2 regions of the Pigmentiphaga aceris genome follow, and region 1 is predicted to be linked to the other one. Evidence: riboswitches for the same ligand, from Rfam matches in the RefSeq annotation. Region 1 holds a riboswitch; the other holds the start of a gene.
The links. Region 1 has a riboswitch for manganese ahead of mntP (manganese efflux pump MntP). Riboswitches for the same ligand answer to the same signal wherever they lie in the genome.

Region 1 (10,693 bases):
ATGTCGTCCAGCGGTTCGCTGCTGTATTCGGTGATCGGGGTACGTGGCATCACCTCGGCACAGGACTTCTACAACCCGGCACTGACCGTGTATGTGGATGGCATTCCGCAACTGCCGGTGTTCGCGTCGCAGCCGCTGATCGGGGTCGAGCGGGTCGAGTTGCTGAAGGGCCCGCAAGCAACGCTTTACGGCAAAAGCGCACAAGGCGGCGTACTGAACATCGTCACCCGCCAACCGGACAACGAAACCCGCTTCAACGTGCTGGGCGGTGTGTCCAGCCGGGGCGGACATCAGTTGCAAGGCGAGGTCGCCGGTCCGCTGGTGAAAGACATGTTGTATGCCTCGGTATCGCTCGCCAAATCAGATGCGCCGGGTGACCTGCACAATCCGGCCACGGGTGCGGACGATCAAGGCGGTTTTCGATCCGAGACCGGTACGGTGAAGCTGCGCCTGGCTCCCGCTGGCGCGCCTTGGCAAGCCGGTTTGTCCGTGGGCCGCGACTGCACGCGGGCGACACAAGACAGCTACGTGCCTTTTGATGACCCAGGCAGCCGCCAGACCTACATCATGGCGGGCATGCCCGCACAGTTTGCCGACCCCTACATGCGCCGCTGCACCGACAGCCAGGCACTGACCGGCAGCTACGACCTGGGTGACTGGCGACTGACCGCGATGGCGGCACGGCAGACGGTGGATATCGAGCGGCGTTTTGCGCTGGGCCCGTACTTCTCGCAGCAACCGGAAGACTGGCGTCAGGATGTGCAGGAATTGCGTTTGGCCACCAAGGCACCCGGGCGCAGCTGGGATGGCGTGTTCGGCCTGTATCGACAAAGCACCGACCAGACCCGCACTTACATCAACGACCTGAAAACGCCGATGACGGCCAACGCGCTGACCACGCGTTCACACAACGAAAGCCAGTCTTATGCCATCTATGGCGACGTGACCTGGCACGCAACATCGGCGCTGGATCTGTCGGCCGGGCTGCGTGCCTCGCGTGACAAGGCGAAAACGGTGTTTGCAGGCTCGGCACTGGACTTCAACACCTTCCAGCCCGCAGGTTTTTCGGGGGCCAGCCAGACCGAAGGCGACCGTGTGCTGGGCCGCCTGTCGGCGGGCTATCGGCTTGATTCGCAATGGCGCGCATACGCCAACCTGTCGCAAGGCTACAAGCCGGGCGGCTTCAATCTGGCACCGTCCAGCGCTGCCGACAGTGCTGCATACCAACCCGAAACGGCCATCAGCTACGAGGCCGGGGCGCGCTACACCAGCGGGGCCTTGCGCGGCAGTTTTGCGCTGTACCGCATCGACGTGAAAGACGTGCAGCTGTATCGGGGCGACGCCGCAGCCGGCACGCAGACACTGCGCAACGCCGGAGACTCGCGTTCGAACGGCGCGGAATTCGACCTGGAATGGGATGTGAATCCCGTGTGGACCTTGGGTCTTGCCGGCTTCGTCAACGACGCCAGCTTCCGCCGCTACGACGACCCGGCACTGTGCGCCAACTGCCAGGGCAACGACGTGCCTTTCGCCCCCAGCCATGGCCTGTCGTTCAGCGTGAAAGGCTCTGTGCCCACCCGCCTGGGCATGATGCGACCGCGCCTGACCGTGCGCAGCACCGGGGCCCAATACTTCGACACCGCCAACACCTTGCGACAAGGGGCGTACACCGTGGCTGATGCGTCGCTCGCATGGCGCGTGCAGCCCAATGTCGAACTGACGGTCTACGCGCACAACCTGACCGACCGGCAATACCGCACCTATGGCTTCGCAGGCGGGCCGATGGGCAACTTCGCCCAGCGTGCCACCGGCCGCACACTGGGCATGACCGTGTCGTATGCGTACTGACGCGTCGGATCTGCGCGTGCAGGCCTTGCACGGATCGGACCCGCACGACCAGGCTGGACATGCACCGGATGCCAAGCCTGGTTCGCCGGACGCAGGCAAGGACGCGAACGGGTTGAGCCGTCTGCTTGCCGCCATCGGCGGCATCTACGTGGCACAAAGCCTGGTCACCGGCGTGGCCATGCAGTCGATGCCCGGTTTGCTGCGTGCTGCGGGTGCTTCGCTGCAGCTGGTGGGACTCGCTTCCTTGTTCATGCTGCCGTGGGCGCTGAAGTTTCTGTGGGCACCGGCAGTCGAACGCTGGCGCTTGCCAGCGGGCAAGGCAGAACGGCGTTCGCGCCGCATCGTGTTGATCGGCCAATGGTTGCTGGCTGCCTGCCTGCTGGCGCTGGCGGCGGCTGGTGCCTGGTATCCCGCCCCGGCCGGCACACCACTTGGCGTGCCCACACTGGGCTTGATGGCCAGCCTGCTGTTGGCCGCCATGCTTGCCGCCAGCATCGACATTGCCTGCGACGGTTATGCCATCGACCAGCTTCCCACGCGCCAACGCGGCTGGGGCAACGTGGCCCAGGTAGGTGGCAGCTACGTAGGCATTGCGATTGGCGGCAGCGGCTTTCTGCTGCTGGCTTCCCGCTATGGCTGGCCGGCCGCCATGGCGGTGATGAGCGTATGCATTGCACTGCTGACTTTGCCGCTGCTGGGTGTGTCCGAAGCACCGCGCGCGGTTGAGCAAACCCGTCATCGTCCGAGTCTGCGCGCGGCATGGATGAACCGGGATATTCGTCATGGTCTGGTGCTGGTGCTTTGCCTGGGCGCGGGCATCCGGCTGGCCAGCGGCATGCTGGGTCCGCTGCTGATCGATCGCGGTGCCAGCCTCGCATTGCTGGGCACCGTGCACGGCGTGATGGGTATCGGTGCCGGCCTGGGCGGCACGGTGCTGGGCGGTCTGCTGGTGCGGCAACTGGGGGCATCCCGCGCCGTGCCCTGCGTGCTTGGCATGCAAGCGCTCGCCTTGCTGGCATTGGCTGTTGCCGCCCCCATCGCCAGCCTGGACACGCTGATCGTATTGACGGGCGTCTTGTTCGCCGTGATGGCCAGTGGGTTTGTCGCCATCTACGCGTTTTTGATGGGGCTGGTGTCACCCCGCCAAGCCGGTCTGGACTTCACCTTGTTCCAGTGCGCCGACGCGATGATCGCCATGCTCGGCGGCATGGCAGGCGGCTGGCTTGCGCAACAGGGCGGATACGCGTTGTGCCTGGGTCTGGCCGCGGCCTTGTCAACGTGTGCGGGTGTGGGTGCGGCGCGGTGGATGCGAATGAATGCAGGAACGAATGCAGGAACGAATGCAGGAATGAACACAAGAACAACCACACGCGCAAACAAATAAACGGCAAGACAAATGACCAAACAGGGACATACCAGCGCCCATGCAAGCCAATGCGCGCACAGCCTGGCATCGCTTCCCCAATTCGATCAGCCCGTGCCCTGAGTTTCCCCTTCGCTTCCCCGACTTTCTGGAAGATATCTCATGAGTTCTCCCCTCGCCGTGATCAGCGGCGCTGGCATTGCCGGCCTGGCCGCCGCCTGGTGGTTGCATTGTGCCGGCTGGCGCACCGTGGTGGTCGAGCGCGCGCCCCACTTGCGCGACAGCGGTCACATGATGGGCCTGTCTGGCCCGGGCCTGGCCACGGTGCGAAAAATGGGCCTGGTGCCGCGCCTGCAAACGGTGGCCTATCCCGACCGAGGCCCGCACATTTATCGCAGCCGCAACGACCGCGACATCTTGCGTGTCGACTATCGGAATCTGCTGACCGGCATCGAGTGGATCACGCTGCGCCGTACCGAACTGGTTCGCATCCTGCACGAAGAAACTGCCGGCTGTACCGACTTGCGCCTGAACACCACGATCACCGCATTCGACAACCGGGACACCGGCATCGGCGTGCAATTGTCCGATGGCAGTCAACTAGACGCAGACCTGTTGATCGGCGCAGATGGCGTGCACTCCACCTTGCGTCGACAGGTGTTCGTGCCCGATGCGGCATGCCTGCGTCCGCTTGGCTACCGCTACGCCGCCTACGACGTGCCCGACGCCGGCAGTCTGGGCGAAGGCTTCATCTCGTACCCCGAACCCGGCATTCAAAGCGAATACTACGGATTGACCCAAGGCCGGCTGGCCGCGCTGCACGTATGGCGCAGCCAAGTCGATGGCTTTGTTCCCCCAACCGAGCGACGCGCATTACTGCAAAGCCTGAGCACCCGCAGCCACCCGTTCGTGCGCGCCACCCTGGCTGCGCTCGAACCCGATGCCGAGCTGGTCATCGACGACCTGGCGATGGTGGAACTGCCATCGTGGCGCAGCCAACGGGTGGTGATGCTGGGTGACGCAGCCCACAGTCTGTCGCTGATCTCCGGCCAGGGTGCAGGCATGGCGCTGGCCTCGGCAAGCGTGCTGGCAAACGAACTGGAGCGCGCGGCCGGGCATGGCCAGACGCCCAATGCCACGCAACTGGATGCCGCACTCAGCACCCACGACGCGCGCTTGCGGCCGTCGGTGCTGAAACTGCAGCAACGCAGCCGCAAGCTTGCGCCAGCATTCGTGCCCGCCACCGCATGGGCCTTCCACCTGCGCAACCTGGCACTGCGCGCCATGCCGGGCGTGATGATCAAACGCTTCTTCCTGAGCGGCTTGAAGTCCGAGGCAGAGGCGATGGCAGCCCTGCGATAAGCGTCACTCGTGCTCGCTCACCCCTTCAATCCACAAACGACTTGATCGGCGTGCCCAAGGTCGGCGCTTGCCACTGGTAGCCGGCGTTCAACACATCCTGCGACGGCTGATACCCGTCCCATCGAATGTCCATCAGACCGGCCAGCGTCATGCTGGCCCAGTCTGCCCGGAACGGCCGTTCACTTACCCCTGCGGGCAGGGCGTGGCGCGGCGTGTTCTGCCAGATGAAAGCAGGAATCCGATAACCGGCCGGGGTGGATTGACTATGGCCGGCATGGTTCATCACATGGCCAACTTCCTGCCCATGATCCGACAGGAACATCCAGGCCCGATACTCCTTTGGCTTTGCACCTTTTTGGCAGGTGGTCAACAGTTCGGCCATCACACTATCGTGATTGAGCAAGGCGGCATCGTAGTCTTGTCGAAACTCGCGCACCCAGGCAGCACGCCCCTGTTCGCGCATGGCCTGGTCTACCGCATCATCGGCGTGATCGAACGGATTCGCGCCTTTCGGGAACCGCAGCAAGTAATGCGGATGCGCGCCGATCAGATGCACCACGATCAATTTGCGCGGACTGGGATCAGCCATGGCGGCACGCATCGGGGCCAGCACGGCGGTATCGGGCGAAGCGCTGGCTCGGCCCGGTGTGCGATTCACCAGTTCAACTTCGTCGGCAAGCTTGGCGTGCAGGTTCTCGATAGCAACATCGTCCTGATTGCCGATCCACCAGACCTTGAAGCCAGCCGCGCGCGCCAGCGCAAGTATGTGCAGCGGCGACGGCTCTTCATTGCGCAAGTGCAGCATGCCTTGCAAGGAAGGAATCGTGGTCGCTTCAACCGACCACGCATTGCGCATCTTCAACAATTGATCGGCCAGCACCTGCTTCTGTGCAGCCATTGCAGGGCTGGTGGCCCGCGCATAGCCGTACACGCCCAGATTGTCGCGATTGATGCTCTCGGAAATCACCAGCACCACCGTCGCAGGATCGTTGTTTCCCAGCGTGGGTTTTGCGGCGATGGCGTCGTTCAATGCATATTGGCGCGCGGTTTCCTGGTGATGCCAACTGGCACGCACGCCTGCCACCGATTCACTCCAGGCAGGCCAGAACACCATCGGATGCAGACGACGCCAGGGCTTGCTGATGTACCCCAGCGCGCTGACCATCAGGCATGCGGCCAGTGCCGCACCCAGCACGCGACGCCCACCTTTTCCCATCGCCATACGGTCGGCGCTGCTGGCTGCTGGCGGCCGTGCGCCCAAACGAACGCACACGCCAAGCAACACCACCGCAACCAGCACGGCAATCGCACTTGTCAGGCATTGTTGCCAGTACATCTGCAAATATTCCGCACTTTCCGAACGACTGGTATTGGCGATTGCCCCCAAGACCATCGACCCATCGGGTGCGGCCTGATAGGTGTTGGAGATGTAGGCACGCACGGCACCATCGATCACGAAGCTTACGGTCACCAACCAGGTGACCAAGGCCCGCAGGGTGCGCCATGCCACATGGCGTACCGGCCACAACTGCCATGCAACGACCGGCAAGACCAGCGCGCACATTTGCAATAAGCGCCGCCCATCGTGCCCGTTGACGATGAACACCGTGGTAATCGCCATCAAAGCCACCGCCATCAACCAGCGCGTCTGTCGATCCGCGCGTGGCGGGCCGGATCCATCTTTGGCATACAGGGAAAAAGTCATCACATACTCGTCTAGCCGGCCAGACATGCGGCACGCAATAGCTGCCGTGTGCCTGGATTTGCACTGAACCAATGACCACGCACCATCCACGCAGGACAGGTATGGTCAGACGCAGCGCACCGGCACACGCATGTACCAGTACGCAACGACGCATCAACAAGAAAGCAGGGATTCAGGCGCGCAGCGGCGGCGCGCGCGTGTGCAGCGGCGCACTGGCAGGATGCCAACGAGGGGGTGGCAAATCGACCGAGACAAAGTCGTCAGATGCTGCCTTGGTGTCAGGCCAATCGGGCCAGAACGCAGACAGCCAGGCCAGCCAGCCGAGCCATGACGAAAGCGGTTCTTTGAAAGGAATTTCCACCACGGACAAGGCCGTATGGATCTGGATCGGTGTCGACGGATGCACACCGTTCGGCGCGAAGCGGTCTACAAAAGCAGCGCCGGCGGCCACCAGCACGCCATCGGTCTGGCGCATCTGCGCCAACACACGGCCGTCGATGCCCGAGTCATGGCGATGACCATGCAAGGGGGCTCCCATCTGGTCGAAGACCACGAACAAGAGCAAGGCCCAACGCAATGCCAACGTCGCCCATCCCACACATCGAGAAAATGTCGCGCGTCTCTGCGGCTTGTTCGCAGAACGCATGAATCGACGTGTTGGGAGTGCAATCATGGGCGGCAGTGTACCCGCAGAAAAACCGAATTCAAGAGACAAATTCGAGGTGTATTCGTGCAAGCCGACAGGCAGCTGAAAATGCTTCTGATTACCCGTGCTAATAACCTGTTGGATAGCTGAGAAATTAGCCCAGGCTATTAATCATCGTTTTGACTTTCTTTATTAAAATCAACCACTTGCGTGATCTTTTTGCGTGACAGATCGCATATTCAAAATGTATGATTCGGGCCTCTGTGGGGAGTAGCCTGCTTTCGAAGAATTCGGAAGCGCGCGTGTCAACATTCTCGGCGTCTGCCGTGGCACGTGCACCATCGGCCTGGTATTAACCGGCGCGGTGTCTGGCGAGACCATCGATAGCTTGTGCCGGGGTCGGGCGCACGGGCTGTCGTGGACTCACGCCCGGCCGGAACTTCTGTTGTGAATTACCTTTCTGTTATTTTCCTGGCCTTCGCCATGTCGACCGATGCGTTTGCCGCAGCGATCGGCAAGGGGGCCACGCTGCACAAACCCAAGCTGCGCGAAGCACTGCGCACGGGTCTTATCTTTGGTGTGATCGAAGGCATCACGCCCGTCATCGGTTGGGCGATTGGCTTGAGCGCTGCGCGCTACATCACGGCCTGGGATCACTGGATTGCGTTCACGCTGTTGTTGGTGCTTGGCGGCCGCATGATTCTTGCCGGCTTGCGCAAACCTGACGAAGCAGAACAGAAACCCACCAAGCACACCTTCTGGGTATTGGCCGTCACCGCCTTTGCGACCAGCATCGACGCACTTGCTGTCGGCGTGGGCCTGGCATTCATCGATGTGAACATTGCCAGTGCCGCCGTCACCATCGGCCTGGCCACCATGCTGATGGTCACCGTCGGCGTCATGCTGGGACGCGTGGTGGGCAAGGCAATCGGTCAACGCGCAGAGATGATCGGCGGCGTGGTGCTGATCATCGTCGGCGCAACCATCGTGTATCAACACCTGCATGCGGCCTGATATTGCAGCCTGATATGGCACCCTGATCAGGTCACCGGCCCCGCCTTATCCAAGACCTTGCGCGCGGCCGGTGTCAGGCTGACGGTTTCCGGCAACGCAGCCAGGGCCTGCGCCGCCAGCGCCTGCTGCCCCACGTTCGCAATGAAAGTCATCGACGAATCGCGGAAACGAAACACCAGGTTGACCGTGCCTCGCGCCAATTGCACATCGACATCGGCAATGTCGGATATGGGACGAGTGCGAAGCCGCAGCGCGCGGTATTCAATACGGTCGGGATGAATCGCCAGCAGCGGGTTCAAATTGTTTGACGTAATGGCCACCCAAGGCAAAAACGTCAGCCCAGTGAAACTCGCTGCCACGGGCACCGATGGCCCCTTCATACGCCCCACGAACGCCAGTTCGGTAGGCTTGCGCATTACACGGCGACCAAGCCGGATGAAGCCGTAGAAGATCAGCACCATCATCGCCATGCCGATCAAAAATAAGACGATGTCCAACCAGAGCGGTGTTTGCATAGGCCTTGTTTGTTGGTGATGGGCAGACAAACCATCAACGCATGCTCGCATGAAAAATGGCCCCACCGCTTGCGCGTGTGGGGCCATGATCTTCAAAGGCAGGCTGGGTGCCCACCAAGGAAGTTTCAACGATCAGTTCATCCGATCACGAGCACGACCACCGACCGTTGCCAAGTAGGAAGCACTCAGCGCACCCACCAGCAGCGAGACGAAGATCCACAGTGCAGCAGCGGCGGCAGCCTTGCGTGCAGCGTCAGCAGCTTCCTGCGCCTTCTGCTTGGCTTGCGCAGCCGTGGCCTTGGCCTTCTCGGTCAGGTCATTGATGCGCTTTTCAGCCGTGGCCTGATCCACACCCGTTTGCTGTGCAATGATGCGCGTGACCTGGGCCTTGTCTTCAGCGGTCATCTCGCCATTAGCCAGGCTGGTGGTCAGGATACGGCCGACTTCCGCACGTGCATCAGCCATGCTGGGCGCGTTGGCGGCGTCCTGCGTATCGCGACGGAACAGCGTGTCGGTCAGGTAGTCAGCAGACGGCGCATTTTGCGCAGCGGCACCGACTGCAGTCACAGCCGCGCCACCCACACCGGCAGCAGCGCCGCCAGCCAGCTTGGCAGCACCACCGATGAACGAAGTAGCAGCCGAGCTGATCAGCAAGGCACCGATCACCGCACCCACTGCCCAGACCAGCAGGCCGTGTGCGGTATCACGGAAATAGACTTCACCTGCATGCACATCGACCCACTTGGTACGCAGGCGACCAGCCACGTAGCCGCCCATCCCAGCAGATGCGATCTGCACGATGATCAGCCAGACGATTGCGCCTACCCCAATGGTGGTGGCGCTTGCACCGGAATCTCGCCAAGGCGAGCTGGTTGCAAAGCCCAATGCGGTCCCTGCCGCAAGCAGTGCCAGTGACAGCGCAGCTGCCACGAATGCGCCGCCAATCACGGCGCCCCACGATACGGCGGACACCGCCGATTCGACGTTGCCCCGTGTGGGGTAAGCAGCCGGGTGCGTAGTTGTACTAGACATGTTGTTCTCGATTTTTCTTCAGTCGTGGATCTGGCGGATCGGGGAGCTGCGTTGCACGCGCCCCGCCGTGCTCAAGCGCGGTATCAGAAGATGAACCAGAGCAAAAGAATGATGGGGATTGGCACACCGAGAAGCCAAAGCAGGATGGATGGCATGAAGTTTCTCCAGAAAGTTGTCCACCGCCGTTGATCCAACTGGGTGGGTGTTCGACGTGCTTACGTCGATCGGGTGGGTATGCCGCCTATCTGCAAGGCGCGTTCCCGACCCTTACACGTTCCTGTATCGGCAGGATTTTCTGGTGTGCCGCAAACACGGACAAGGACATGAGCTATCTTTGAAGCGCCGTGATTCCAGCCTTTTTTTGCCCAGGACAATCCATGATCAAACTCAGTGTGATGTACCCCTACCAAGAAGGCGCACGCTTCGATCACGACTACTACCGTGACCAGCACATGCCCATGTTGAAAAGCCGGATGGGCAAGTACTGCAAGTACTACACGGTGGAGCGAGGTCTTGGCGGCACCGAGCCGGGCAGCCCGCCGGCCTATGTGGCGATGTGCCATGTGTATTGCGATTCGCTAGATGACCTGACGGCAGGCATCGCACCGCACGCGGCCGAGATCGGCGCGGATATCGCCAACTACACCGATCTGATACCCATCCAGCAGATCAGCGCGGTGGTGGTTGAGCGCAGCGCTTGAATGAGGGATCGGGCGTGCTGCGTTGACTGGCAATGCAGCGCGGCCGGTACTTGCTGCCATGGCGCTGACGGCGGCTATGCGTCCGGCATACCTGCGCTCAGCGCCTTACACTTCTGCCGCAGCAACTGATGCAGCACCTGCACCGCAGGCGAAAACTGCTTGCGGTGCGGACACACCAGCGACAGGGGTGTCGGGTCACCCAGCCAGTCCCCCTGCAACAGCGTCAGCCGGCCGGCGCGCACATCATCGCTGACATCCAACCAGGACTTGTAGATGATGCCCTCGCCCTCCAGCGCCAGGCGTCGCACCACGTCTGCGTTGTCGCTCTGGAAAGGCCCGCGCACATTGACCGTGCGCCGCTGACCATCGACCACAAAGGCCCATTTGTCATAGACCCGGTCGCGCATCAGGTACAACAGGCAGTCGTGCTGCGCCAGTGCATCCAGCGAAGCCGGATGGCCGCGTCGTTGCAGATAGTCAGGGGATGCGACCAGCACCCGGCGATTG
Region 2 (10,693 bases), 600 kb from region 1:
CGCATGGCGGTTTGCCAAGGTTGCAGGTCACCACGGCTGGGGGCCTTCGCCAGCTGACGCACGCCCCATCGATGCGGGAACACGTCGTACCACTGCAGCGGCATGGCCACCAGCAGCAGCGGCAATACCCAGGCAGCGGGTTTGCGCAGCAGGCTGGCCAGCGCCATGAACAGCAGGGCGTATCCCACCGGCCAGAAGAAACGCCCGCTTGCACGGAAGGTGTTCACCAGCTTTTCAAGGAAACCCGGTACCTCGTAGGACAGCAGCACGTCGTGCTGCCACACGATGCGATTCGATACCGCGTACAAGGTGAACAGGATCATGCCGATCGTCAGCACCGGATATTGGCGCAGCAGTCGACCCACGTCGCGCAGGCGGGTCAGCAGCGCGGCGGCGATCAGCAGCAGTACGCCCGCGCCCAGGTAATTGAAGCCTTCCCCCTGGGGATTGCCCGGCGTCATCGTGCCGCAGGGGAAGACGTCTCCGCTGCAGAAGGGGGCCTGCAGATTCATCGAGAAGGTGCCAAACCCGTCAGTGGTCGACGATTGCCCCAGATAACCCAGGGTCCAGGCAATGGCCATCACGATGACCAGTGACAGCGGCACCAGGATCAGCGGCATGCGCCACCGCTCGCGCCCGCGAACGTTTATCCCGGCTTCGACCAGATACATCAGCAGCAGGGAATAGCTCATGGCGAACAGGTAGGGATGGATCAGCAGCGCCACCAAGGCAATGCCAACCATGCCCAGCGCGGCAGACATCGGACGCCACAGCCCTTCGCGGCCGCTGACATAACAACCCAGGCTCGCCAGGATGATGCTGTGCGTCATCAAGGATGTGTGCGGCATGCGCCAGACCAGTGCCGGCCATATCAGGGTCATGAAGACCGCGACAATCAGGCCCGGGGCATGGCGCACACCCAGTGCACGCAGCAGGAAGGTGGCGGCAAGCGCCTGCGTGACGTAGACCAGCGCGTGCCACAAACCGAAATAGTGGAAGCCGGCCGGCAACCAGGCAACGAAGGGCTTGAACAGCAGGGCGGCCAGCGGAATGCTGTCGGTGAACGCAATGTTCACTCCTGCCGGATAATTCAGCCGAGTCGTGTGCAGCAGCGGGAAATGCCAGGTGTCCTGCGCAAAATAACGCCAGCCCGTGACGTGCTGCGATGGGTCGCTGGTCTCGAAGAACGCGCCGTGGCCAAGCAGGAACGACACGGGATACAGCTCAAAAAACAGCGCAATGCCCAGCATTGCGGCCAACGCATAGGCGTAGGCCGGTGGCATGTCTGTCCAAGCTGAATATTTGCTGAATGTTCTTGATGTATTGGGTGCGTGCAAGCTCATGAACCGTGGCGTGACTGTTGGGCCCGGATCAACAGGCCGGCCGCGAGTGTAGAACTTTTCACGCCGCAAGCGGCTGCTAGAGTCGGTCTGCGACTGATGCTTACTTGATGCAACATCAAGGCGGGTGCGCCAGACGCGAACGCGGATGTCTGAAAGGCTTCGGCAGGCTTGTTGAAGACGGTATCAACCCGCTTCATCAATCCAATGACATCAACCAGCTCTCCAGCGCATCGGCCGGCATCGGTCGCGAGAACAGATATCCCTGTGCCGCCCGGTATCCCATTTCGAGCAGCACGGCTCGCTGGGCTTCGGTTTCCACCCCTTCGGCCACCACCGTGAGGTTCAGGCTTTCACCGATGCGCAGCACCGCGTTGCTCAAGGCCCGGCTGGTATGGTCGTATTCCAGATCACGCACGAAACTCTTGTCCAGCTTGAGTTCGTTCAAGGGCAGGCGGCGCAAATAGCTCAGACTGGAATAGCCGATGCCGAAATCGTCCATCGACAGACGTACCCCTTGCGCATGCAAGGCATGCAGGGTGGTCAGCGTGCTGGGATTGGCATCCATCAGCACGTCCTCAGTAATCTCCAGCGTCAGGCTGCCGGGGATCAGCGAATGGCGTTGCAGGATATCCGCAATCATTCGCGGCAATTCCAGATCGTGGAAATTGGTCGGCGACAGGTTGACCGACACCCCGGGCACCGGCACACCACGTTCTTTCCAATCCCCCAGTTGGCGGCAGGCTTCATTGACCGCCCAGCGACCCAGCTCGGTGATCAGCCCACATTCCTGCGCGACCGCGACAAAACGCGTCGGCGGAATATGACCCAGGGTAGGGTGGTGCCAGCGTGCCAAGGCTTCCAGGCCATACACACGCCGGTCATTCAAGTCGACCTGGGGCTGGTAATGCAGCCGCAGGTCGCCGGCGGGCAAGGCCTTGCGCAGCGCACTTTCAAGCGCCAGCTTTTCCTGCGCGGCAAGATTCATCTCTTCGCGGAAGAAGCTGAAGGTGCCCCGACTCTTGGTCTTGGCCTGATACATGGCCATGTCGGCGCGCCGCAGCAGCGTTTCCATGTCCTGCCCGTCATTGGGCAGCAGGCTGATGCCGATGCTGGCGCTGGGCGTGACGGTCACGTCGGCCAGCAGGAACGGATTCGCCAGCGCCGCCTGAATGCGTTCGGCCACGTCGGTGGCCTGCACGGCATCGCATTCCGGCAGCACCACCACAAATTCGTCACCCGACAGGCGACCGACCACGTCTGCATTGCGAATCTGTTCGCGAATGCGCTGCGCCACCGTGCACAGCAAGGTGTCGCCAGCCGGATGGCCGAGCGTGTCGTTGATCTGTTTGAAGCGGTCCAGATCGATGAACAGCACGGCCAGCGATTCCTGGTGGCGCAGCGCACTGGCAATCGCCTGTTCGGCCTGGACATGCAGCAGGCTGCGGTTGGGCAGCGCCGTCAGCGGATCGTAGAACACCAGTTGGCGGATCTGGCTTTGCGCCACTTCGCGTTCCAGGGCCAGCGCGCACAGGTGCTGGCAAACGGCCACCAGTCGACGGTGAAACTCGTCGGGCAGCGCCAGTTCACGGAAGTAGAACGCAAAGATGCCGACCACGCGTCCTTCCTTGGACCGGATCGGCGTCGACCAGCACGCTTTCAGGCTCAGCATGTCGATCAGGTCACGGTGCGCGATCCAGCGCTCATCGGCAAGCAGGTCCACCACACTCTCGGTGGATGACGCTTCACCACACCATGCTGCCGCGTTGATCCCTGCCTGGTCGATCCGGTGGGCCAGCTCATCGGGCAGGCTGGGGGCCGCCAGCGTGGCAAGTTTGCCCGCTTCATCGACTTTCAGCACCGAGGCGATGACCTCGGGCGCAATCCGCTCCACCTCGCGGCACAGCAGGTTCATCACGTCGGCCAAGGGGCCTTCCTGAACCATGGCTTCCAGCACCCGTCGCTGGATAACTTCGTGCATTTTTGCGTCGGTGATGTCGGTCAGCACACTGACGGTGTGCTGCAACTCGCCCTGGTCGTTGCGCAAGGCATTGCCGGTGATCGAGCACCAGAAGCGTTGGCCGTGCTTGCCGTAGACCAGGTCGTCCGAGCGTTGCGGGCGGCCTTCCTGCAGCGTCTGGCGCACGTTCTGCACCGTCGTCTTCGGGGTATAGGGCGTCAGCAAGGTGCTGGGAACACCACCCAGGACTTCGTCCAGTTCATAACCGAACATGCGCGTGAACGCCGCGTTGACGTAGATGATGCGCCACGCCATGTCGGTAATGATGATGGCATTGTCGGTCTGGTTGGCCACCAGCGACAGCAGATGTTCGCGTTCGCGCGCGGCCAGTTCCCGTTGCACGTGCGGCGTCACGTCGAACGCAAATTCGATCACGCGTTCAAGCGCGCCGTGTTCGTCGAATATCGGGGAATAAGTCGCCTGCAGCCACACCGTCTGGCCATTGCCCGCCACGCACTCGATCTGCTGGGATACGCGGCCGCCGCTTCGCAGCGTGCGCCACACCTCGTCATCGGCAGGCTTGTCGGCAATGCTGCGCGGCCGGAAAGCCCGGTGATGTTTACCGACGACTTCATCCAGCGAATGACCGAGGTCATCGAGAAAACATGCGTTCGCTTGCAGTACCTTGCCGTCAGGCGATATTTCGAGCACGGCAATGGCCCGACCTATCGTTTCAAGCCAACGTTGGTCTGCATCCGAGTGCAAGGACAATGACGCACCGGTTCTCATACTTATTCTGTCTGGTCCCGGTTGGCCTGTCGCGCAGTGCTGGATGGCGTGGCGATTGCGCGCGTGAGAAAGCGCGACAAAAAGCCATTTTGGAGCTGAGATAATAGGCGTTGCGAGAGAAAAATGAAATGTCCACGCTTGAGCGCATGGCAAACGTCGTGGCTTGCACAACGTCTCTCGCAATACGCCTACTCCAAACAGATGGCTGTAACACCCGTGTCACGGACGCCACATGGTTTTTGTGTCGCCACTCAATTCCCGGTCCAGATAATAGGCCGCGCTGATCAAGGCAAGATGCGTCAGTGCCTGCGGAAAGTTGCCCAGATGGCTGCCGTCGTGATCCAGTTCCTCGGCATAAAGACCCAGGTGGTTTGCATAGGCCAACACCTTGGTAAATGCCGTGCAGGCTTCATCCAGGCGGCCAGCCCTGGCCAGACATTCGACATACCAGAATGAACATGTGGTGAAGGCACCTTCCTTGCCCGGCAGGCCATCGTCCATGTTGTAGCGCAGCACCATCGCATCGTCGCTCAGCTCACGCCCGATGGCATCCAGCGTTGCCAGCCAGCGGGGATCGGTGGCCGCCACAAAACGCACCAAGGGCATCAGTAACAGTGAGGCATCGAGATCCGTCCCCTCGGTGCTTTGAACGAAATGACCTTTCTCTTCGTTCCAGAACGTTGCCCAGATGTCCTCGTGAATCTCGTTGCGCAATGCCGCCCAGCGGCCGAAAGGCGCAGGCAATGAGCGTTTCTGCGCCAGACGCAGTGCCCGGTCCACGGCAACCCAGCACATCAGGCGGGAGTGCAGGAACGCCCGCGGAGTGGCGCGAATTTCCCAGATGCCTGCATCGGGGTCACGCCAATGGCCGGCCACGTATTCCACCAACTGGCAAACCTTGGCCCAGCCGTCACGCGAAATGGCTTCACCATATTTGTTGCTCAGATAGACCGCATCCATCAGCTCGCCATATATATCCAGCTGCTTCTGATCGAAGGCGGCGTTTCCGATCAGGATCGGGCGCGATTCCCGGTAGCCCGCCAGATGGTCAAGCGACTGCTCGGCAAGCTCGGTGGAACCGTCGATGTTGTAGACCAGGTGCAGATGGCCTTCTGCATCGGTATGGGTAATGCGTTCATCCACCCAGCGCGTGAACCGATGCGCCTCGTCGTTGAAGCCCAGGCGGATGAATGCATACATGGTGAACGACGCGTCGCGAATCCAGGTGAAGCGATAGTCCCAGTTGCGCACGCCGCCCGGGGTTTCTGGCAACCCGAAGGTGGGTGCCGCCACCATTGACCCGTGATCGCGCGAGGTCAATAACTTCAGCGCCAATGCAGAGCGCATGACGGTTTCTCGCCAGCGTCCCTTGTAAGTGGATTTGGCTACCCAGTTGCGCCAGTACGTCGTGGTGTCATCCAGCGCCTGCTGGGCCTGCTGCGCAGTCAGCGGCGCAAACTGGCCGTCGTCCAGTACGAACCATGCGATCTCCCCGGCATCAAGCGAGAAGTCGGCGGATACGTCGCCACCGCTTGCCTGCAGCGCAATGTTGCTGGTCAGGCGCAGGTTCACGTCGGCTTTACCACCATCGATATTCACGCCCTGATCGCATGGGGTGACTGTGCCGACGATGCGGCCGTAATCGAAACGCGGGCGGCAAGACAGGGTGAATGCAATGCGCCCGCGTGTGGCTTCGACGCGGCGTATCAGTTGCGATCCGCCGCCGTCTTCCCCCAGGGCGGGACGCATGAAATCGACGATTTCGGCGCTGCCGTCATGAGACATCCAGCGCGTCAGCAATATATTGGTATCTGGCAGATAGATCTGCAGATTGCGCGCATCGGGCAGTTGGGGAGTAATCGAAAATTCGCCGCCTTTTTCTGCGTCCAGCAGGCGCGTGAACAGGCTGGGGCTGTCAAAGCGAGGCCAGCACATGAAGTCGATGGTGCCGTCGCGCGCCACCAGCGCAGCGGTGCTCATGTCGCCGATGATGCCGTGGTCTTCGATCTCGTGAAGGGCAGTGCAGGGAGTCCGTTCAACCATTGTCGCGGAACCCGGGGTACAGCATCATGCCGCCATCTACATATAGCGTTGCACCCACTACGTAGTCGGAACAATCCGAAGCCAGCCACACGGCGGTATTCGCAATATCTTCCACATCACCCACGCGGCCGTAGGGAATCAGTTTCAGCAGCGCCTTCTCGGCGTCGCCTTCGGTGGCGTCGCGGTTGATTGGCGTGCGGATCGCACCGGGCGAGATCGCGTTCACACGAATGCCGGATTCCGCCACTTCCTGGGCCAGTGTTTTCATCATCATCGCGACGCCACCCTTGGACGCCGCGTAATTGACATGGCCTGCCCACGGAATGGCATCGTGTACGGAGCTCATGCAGATGATCTTGCCGAGCGCGCGCGAGACGTTTCGCCGGCCTTGCTTATGGAATTGCTGGATGGCCGCCTGCGCGCACAGAAACTGGCCGGTCAGATTCACATCGAGCACCCGACGCCAGTCTTCCAGGCTCATGGTGCGTGCGGCCGCATCTTTCTGCATGCCCGAATTGGCGACCACGATGTCGATCGCGCCAAACGCGTCCAGGGTCTGTGCAAACAGGCGGGAGACCTGCTCGGGGTCGGACACGTCCGCCTTGATGGCGATAGCCTTGCCGCCGTTTTCTGTGATCTCACGAACCAGCGCCTCGGCAGCCTCGGCGTGGGAGTGATAGTTGATGGCGACGGCGGCACCGTTTGCCGCAAAGCTGCGGGCAACGGCGTGGCCGATTCCCGAGCTTGCGCCGGTAACGATGGCGACTTGATGGTCTAGACGGATTTCCATGCGGCGGCCTCCTGACTGGGTTTCCCCATTGCGATCGCCGTGATGTCGCAAGTCGCGTGCCGGTCAGATTTTTGCGTTCAGACCTCGTGCAGATGTTCCCAGAGAATCAGCGAGCCGATGACGATCAGCAAAATTCCGCCGACGATTTCGGCACGACTGCCGGCAAGCTTGCCCAGCACCCGTCCCAGCATGACGCCAAGCGTCACCATGATGGTGGTCGTACAGCCGATGGCCAGGGCCACCGGCAGGATCTCCACATCCAGAAACGCCAGTCCCACGCCAACTGCCATGGCATCGATGCTGGTTGCCAGGCCAGTGATCGCCAGCAGCCAGAAGCCGTGTCGGCTGGGCTTTTCTTCCTCGGCGTCGCTATCGGCCTGCAGGCCCGCATAAATCATGCGGATACCCAGCAGACCGAGCAGACAGAACGCAATCCAGTGATCCCAGGCCCTGACGTAAGCGGCTGCGGCCAAGCCCAATAACCAGCCGACGATGGGCGTCAGGGTTTCGATGGCACCAAAGATCAAACCGGTTCTAAGAGCTTCGCGCAGGCGAGGGCGGTGCAGCGCTGCACCTTTGCCAACGGCTGCGGCAAAGGCGTCCATCGACATGCCAAAGGCAAGCAGTGCAATGGTGGCGATATTCATGGAGTTCCAGGCCGGACGGACGTAGAGATACCTCACGCGGCCGACATGCGCGTTGACGTACCCTGGTCTCGCCAACCTGATATGGCTGCCCGCACCACGGTGCACGTGGTCACCGAGTATGTTGATACGGGCGCTTCCGGGGGATGGAAGCAGGCTACTCCCCAACAGACGGGCCGCACTGTATCACGAAGGTCTGGATGAATTTCGTGGTGTGGCGGGAATGCCGCAACGGCGATTGCTGACCGTGTGTTTTTGCGGATGCGTGACCGCACATTAACCGCTTGGGTGCTTTCAGTGCTTTCTGATGAATAGCTGAATATTAATTTCCAAACTTGGTTTGCTAACAATAAGCTGAATATGTAGATCTCGTGTTTTTGGTTTTCGTTTGTCACCTTGGCTGGTTTTAAGTATTCACTGACGGAACTTCCATTGCGCCGCAGCACTCACTGATGCATATGCGCAGATTTCCGATCTGCGCACGCTGCCCACTTTTGAAGAAGACCATGAGCGCCGATTGGAATATTCAGCTTGCTGCCAGTTTTATCTGGTTGGGAAAGGCATTTCTGATTACTTTGGTTTGTCTGGTGCCGGTGCTCTGGCTGGCCAGTCGATTCACCCGCTGGGGTAGACAATTCCGGCAACTGGCTTGGCCGTATCTGCGCCCCGGGCGCGGCTGGAAGCCACTGCTGACGATTGCGCTGATGCTATTGCTGGCCTTGTTCTCGGTCCGCATGAGTGTGCTGTTCTCGTTCTGGTACAACGGCTTCTACAGTGCATTGCAAGACCTGAACATCGGCACCTTCTGGTTCCTGCTTGGGGTATTCAGTGTGCTGGCGACCATTCACGTGGCGCTTGCGCTGCTGACCTATTACATCGGACAAGCTTTCGAGATTCGCTGGCGCAGCTGGTTGAATGATTGGCTGACGCAAGACTGGCTGGCTGGCGATGCCTATTATCGAACCCAGTTTCTTGATGTGGTGGTCGATAATCCCGATCAGCGTATCGAACGTGATATTGCCGCATTTGTGAATGGGTCCAGAACCTTGTTCTTCGGTGCGGTCAGTGCACTGGTGTCGCTGGTTGAATTCACGGAAATACTGTGGGGGCTGTCTGGCCCGCTGACAATTGCGGGTGTCGATATCCCGCGCGCCATGATTCTGATCGTATATCTGTATGTGATCATTGCCACGCTAATTGCCTTCAAACTTGGACACCCGCTGATTCGTTTGAATTTCATGAACGAAAAGCTCAGTGCAAACTTCCGCTATGCGCTGATGCGCCTGCGCGAATATGCCGAAAATGTGGCGTTCTATCAGGGTGGGGCCGTGGAAAATCGCACCTTGTGGTCAAGGTTCTCCGCGTTGATCGCCAACCTGTGGGCCTTGGTATTCCGCACCCTGAAATTCGATGGTTTCAACCTGGCCGTGACCCAGGCTGCGGTGGTGTTCCCGTTCATCGTGCAGGCGCCGCGCTTTTTCAGCGGTGCCATCAAGCTGGGTGACGTGATTCAAACCTCGCAGGCATTCGGCCAGGTGCAGGACTCGCTGTCGTTCTTTCGTACCTCTTACGATGCGTTCGCCCAGTATCGCGCCACCCTGGATCGCCTGACCGGCTTTCTGGACGCCAACACACAGGCCCGTGCGCTTCCCGCCATTGCCATCGAGACGCGCGCAAACACCTTGGATGTTGCAGGATTGCGGGTGCAGCGCCCCGACGGCAAGGTATTGCTGGACGGGCTGACCTTTGCAATGCAACCGGGCCAGACCTTGCTGATCAAAGGGCCGTCCGGTAGCGGCAAAACCACCTTGCTGCGTGCACTGGCAGGCCTGTGGCCACACGCCGAAGGGCAGGTACGGCGACCGACTGGCACCCAGGCACTATTCCTGTCGCAGCGGCCCTATCTGCCATTGGGGAGTCTGCGCGACGCGCTTGCGTACCCGGCAACGGCAAGCGCGGCGGACGATTCGCGCATCAACACCGTGCTTCATCAAGTCAGCCTGGGTCATCTGTCGGCCCGCCTGGACGACGTGACTGACTGGTCCCGCATCTTGTCGATCGGCGAGCAGCAGCGCCTGGCCTTTGCGCGCGTCCTGTTCAATCGACCACAACTGGCGTTTCTGGACGAAGCCACCTCGGCCACCGACGAGGGGCTTGAACACGCGCTGTATTCGCTGCTGCGCACCGAATTGCCGGATTGCATGCTGGTCAGCATTGGCCATCGCAGCACGCTGGATGCGTTTCACGCGGTTTGTCTGCAACTCGACGGGCAGGGCGCGTGGCATCTGAATCCAAGCTGAAGCTTCGAAATTAGCGTAAATACTTAATGGTTAACCCGGGTTACTATGCGGTCTCAGCGTCGGTGTTGTGCCCGACTCCTGACCTGTCGAGCTTGTTGCCGCGTTAGACGCCGCGTGATGAGGGGGAGCAGGTCGCCCTTTTAGCATTTGGATTGCGTAATGTTGTTGAAGAAAACAAGCAAGGTCCTGCTTGGCCTGGCGATGTCGTTCGTCGTGCTTCAGGCACAGGCGGCCGACCCCAAGAAAGTGGATGTGTTGTTGATTGGCGGCGGCATCATGAGTTCGACGCTGGCCGTGTGGCTCAGCGAACTCGAGCCCGGCTGGTCGATGGAAATGGTCGAACGCCTGGACGGCGTGGCCAAGGAAAGTTCGAACGGTTGGAACAATGCCGGCACCGGCCACTCGGCATTGGCCGAACTGAACTACACCCCGATGGGCAAGGACGGCAAGGTCGATATCTCGAAGGCCATCGAAATCAACGAGGCGTTCCAGATCTCGCGCCAGTTCTGGTCGTGGCAAGTCAAAAACAACGTGTTGAAGAACCCGCGCTCGTTCATCAACTCCACGCCGCACATGAGCTTCGTGTGGGGTGCCGACAACATTTCCTTCCTGAAGAAGCGTTACGACGCGCTCCAGGCAAGCCCGCTGTTCCGCGGCATGGAATTCTCGGAAGACCACGAGCAGATCAAGAAGTGGGTTCCGCTGATGATGGAAGGCCGTGATCCGTCGCAGAAGCTTGCGGTCACCTGGTCGCCGATCGGCACCGACGTGAACTTCGGCGAGATCACCCGCCAGTTCGCCACCCATCTGCAAACGCTGCCGAACTT

Region 2: linked by a shared signal. The riboswitch ahead of mntP (manganese efflux pump MntP) and the one ahead of mntP (manganese efflux pump MntP) in region 1 are both predicted to bind manganese.

Annotation. Positions count from the first base shown of each region.
Region 1 is NZ_CP043046.1:815,821-826,513, reverse strand. Features, by position in the region: gene FXN63_RS03395 (TonB-dependent receptor) at 1-1,848, shown strand, start outside; gene FXN63_RS03390 (MFS transporter) at 1,838-3,232, shown strand; gene FXN63_RS03385 (FAD-dependent monooxygenase) at 3,374-4,573, shown strand; gene FXN63_RS03380 (phosphoethanolamine transferase) at 4,599-6,278, opposite strand; gene FXN63_RS03375 (hypothetical protein) at 6,451-6,861, opposite strand; yybP-ykoY riboswitch at 7,178-7,313, shown strand; gene mntP (manganese efflux pump MntP) at 7,372-7,938, shown strand; gene FXN63_RS03365 (hypothetical protein) at 7,965-8,453, opposite strand; gene FXN63_RS03360 (hypothetical protein) at 8,586-9,485, opposite strand; gene FXN63_RS03355 (EthD family reductase) at 9,863-10,186, shown strand; gene FXN63_RS03350 (LysR family transcriptional regulator) at 10,261-10,693, opposite strand, start outside.
Region 2 is NZ_CP043046.1:1,416,250-1,426,942, forward strand. Features, by position in the region: gene FXN63_RS05950 (DUF6311 domain-containing protein) at 1-1,283, opposite strand, end outside; gene FXN63_RS05955 (sensor domain-containing protein) at 1,540-4,011, opposite strand; gene FXN63_RS05960 (glycoside hydrolase family 15 protein) at 4,309-6,132, opposite strand; gene FXN63_RS05965 (SDR family oxidoreductase) at 6,125-6,922, opposite strand; gene mntP (manganese efflux pump MntP) at 7,000-7,569, opposite strand; yybP-ykoY riboswitch at 7,567-7,741, opposite strand; gene FXN63_RS05975 (ABC transporter ATP-binding protein/permease) at 8,073-9,866, shown strand; gene mqo (malate dehydrogenase (quinone)) at 10,026-10,693, shown strand, end outside.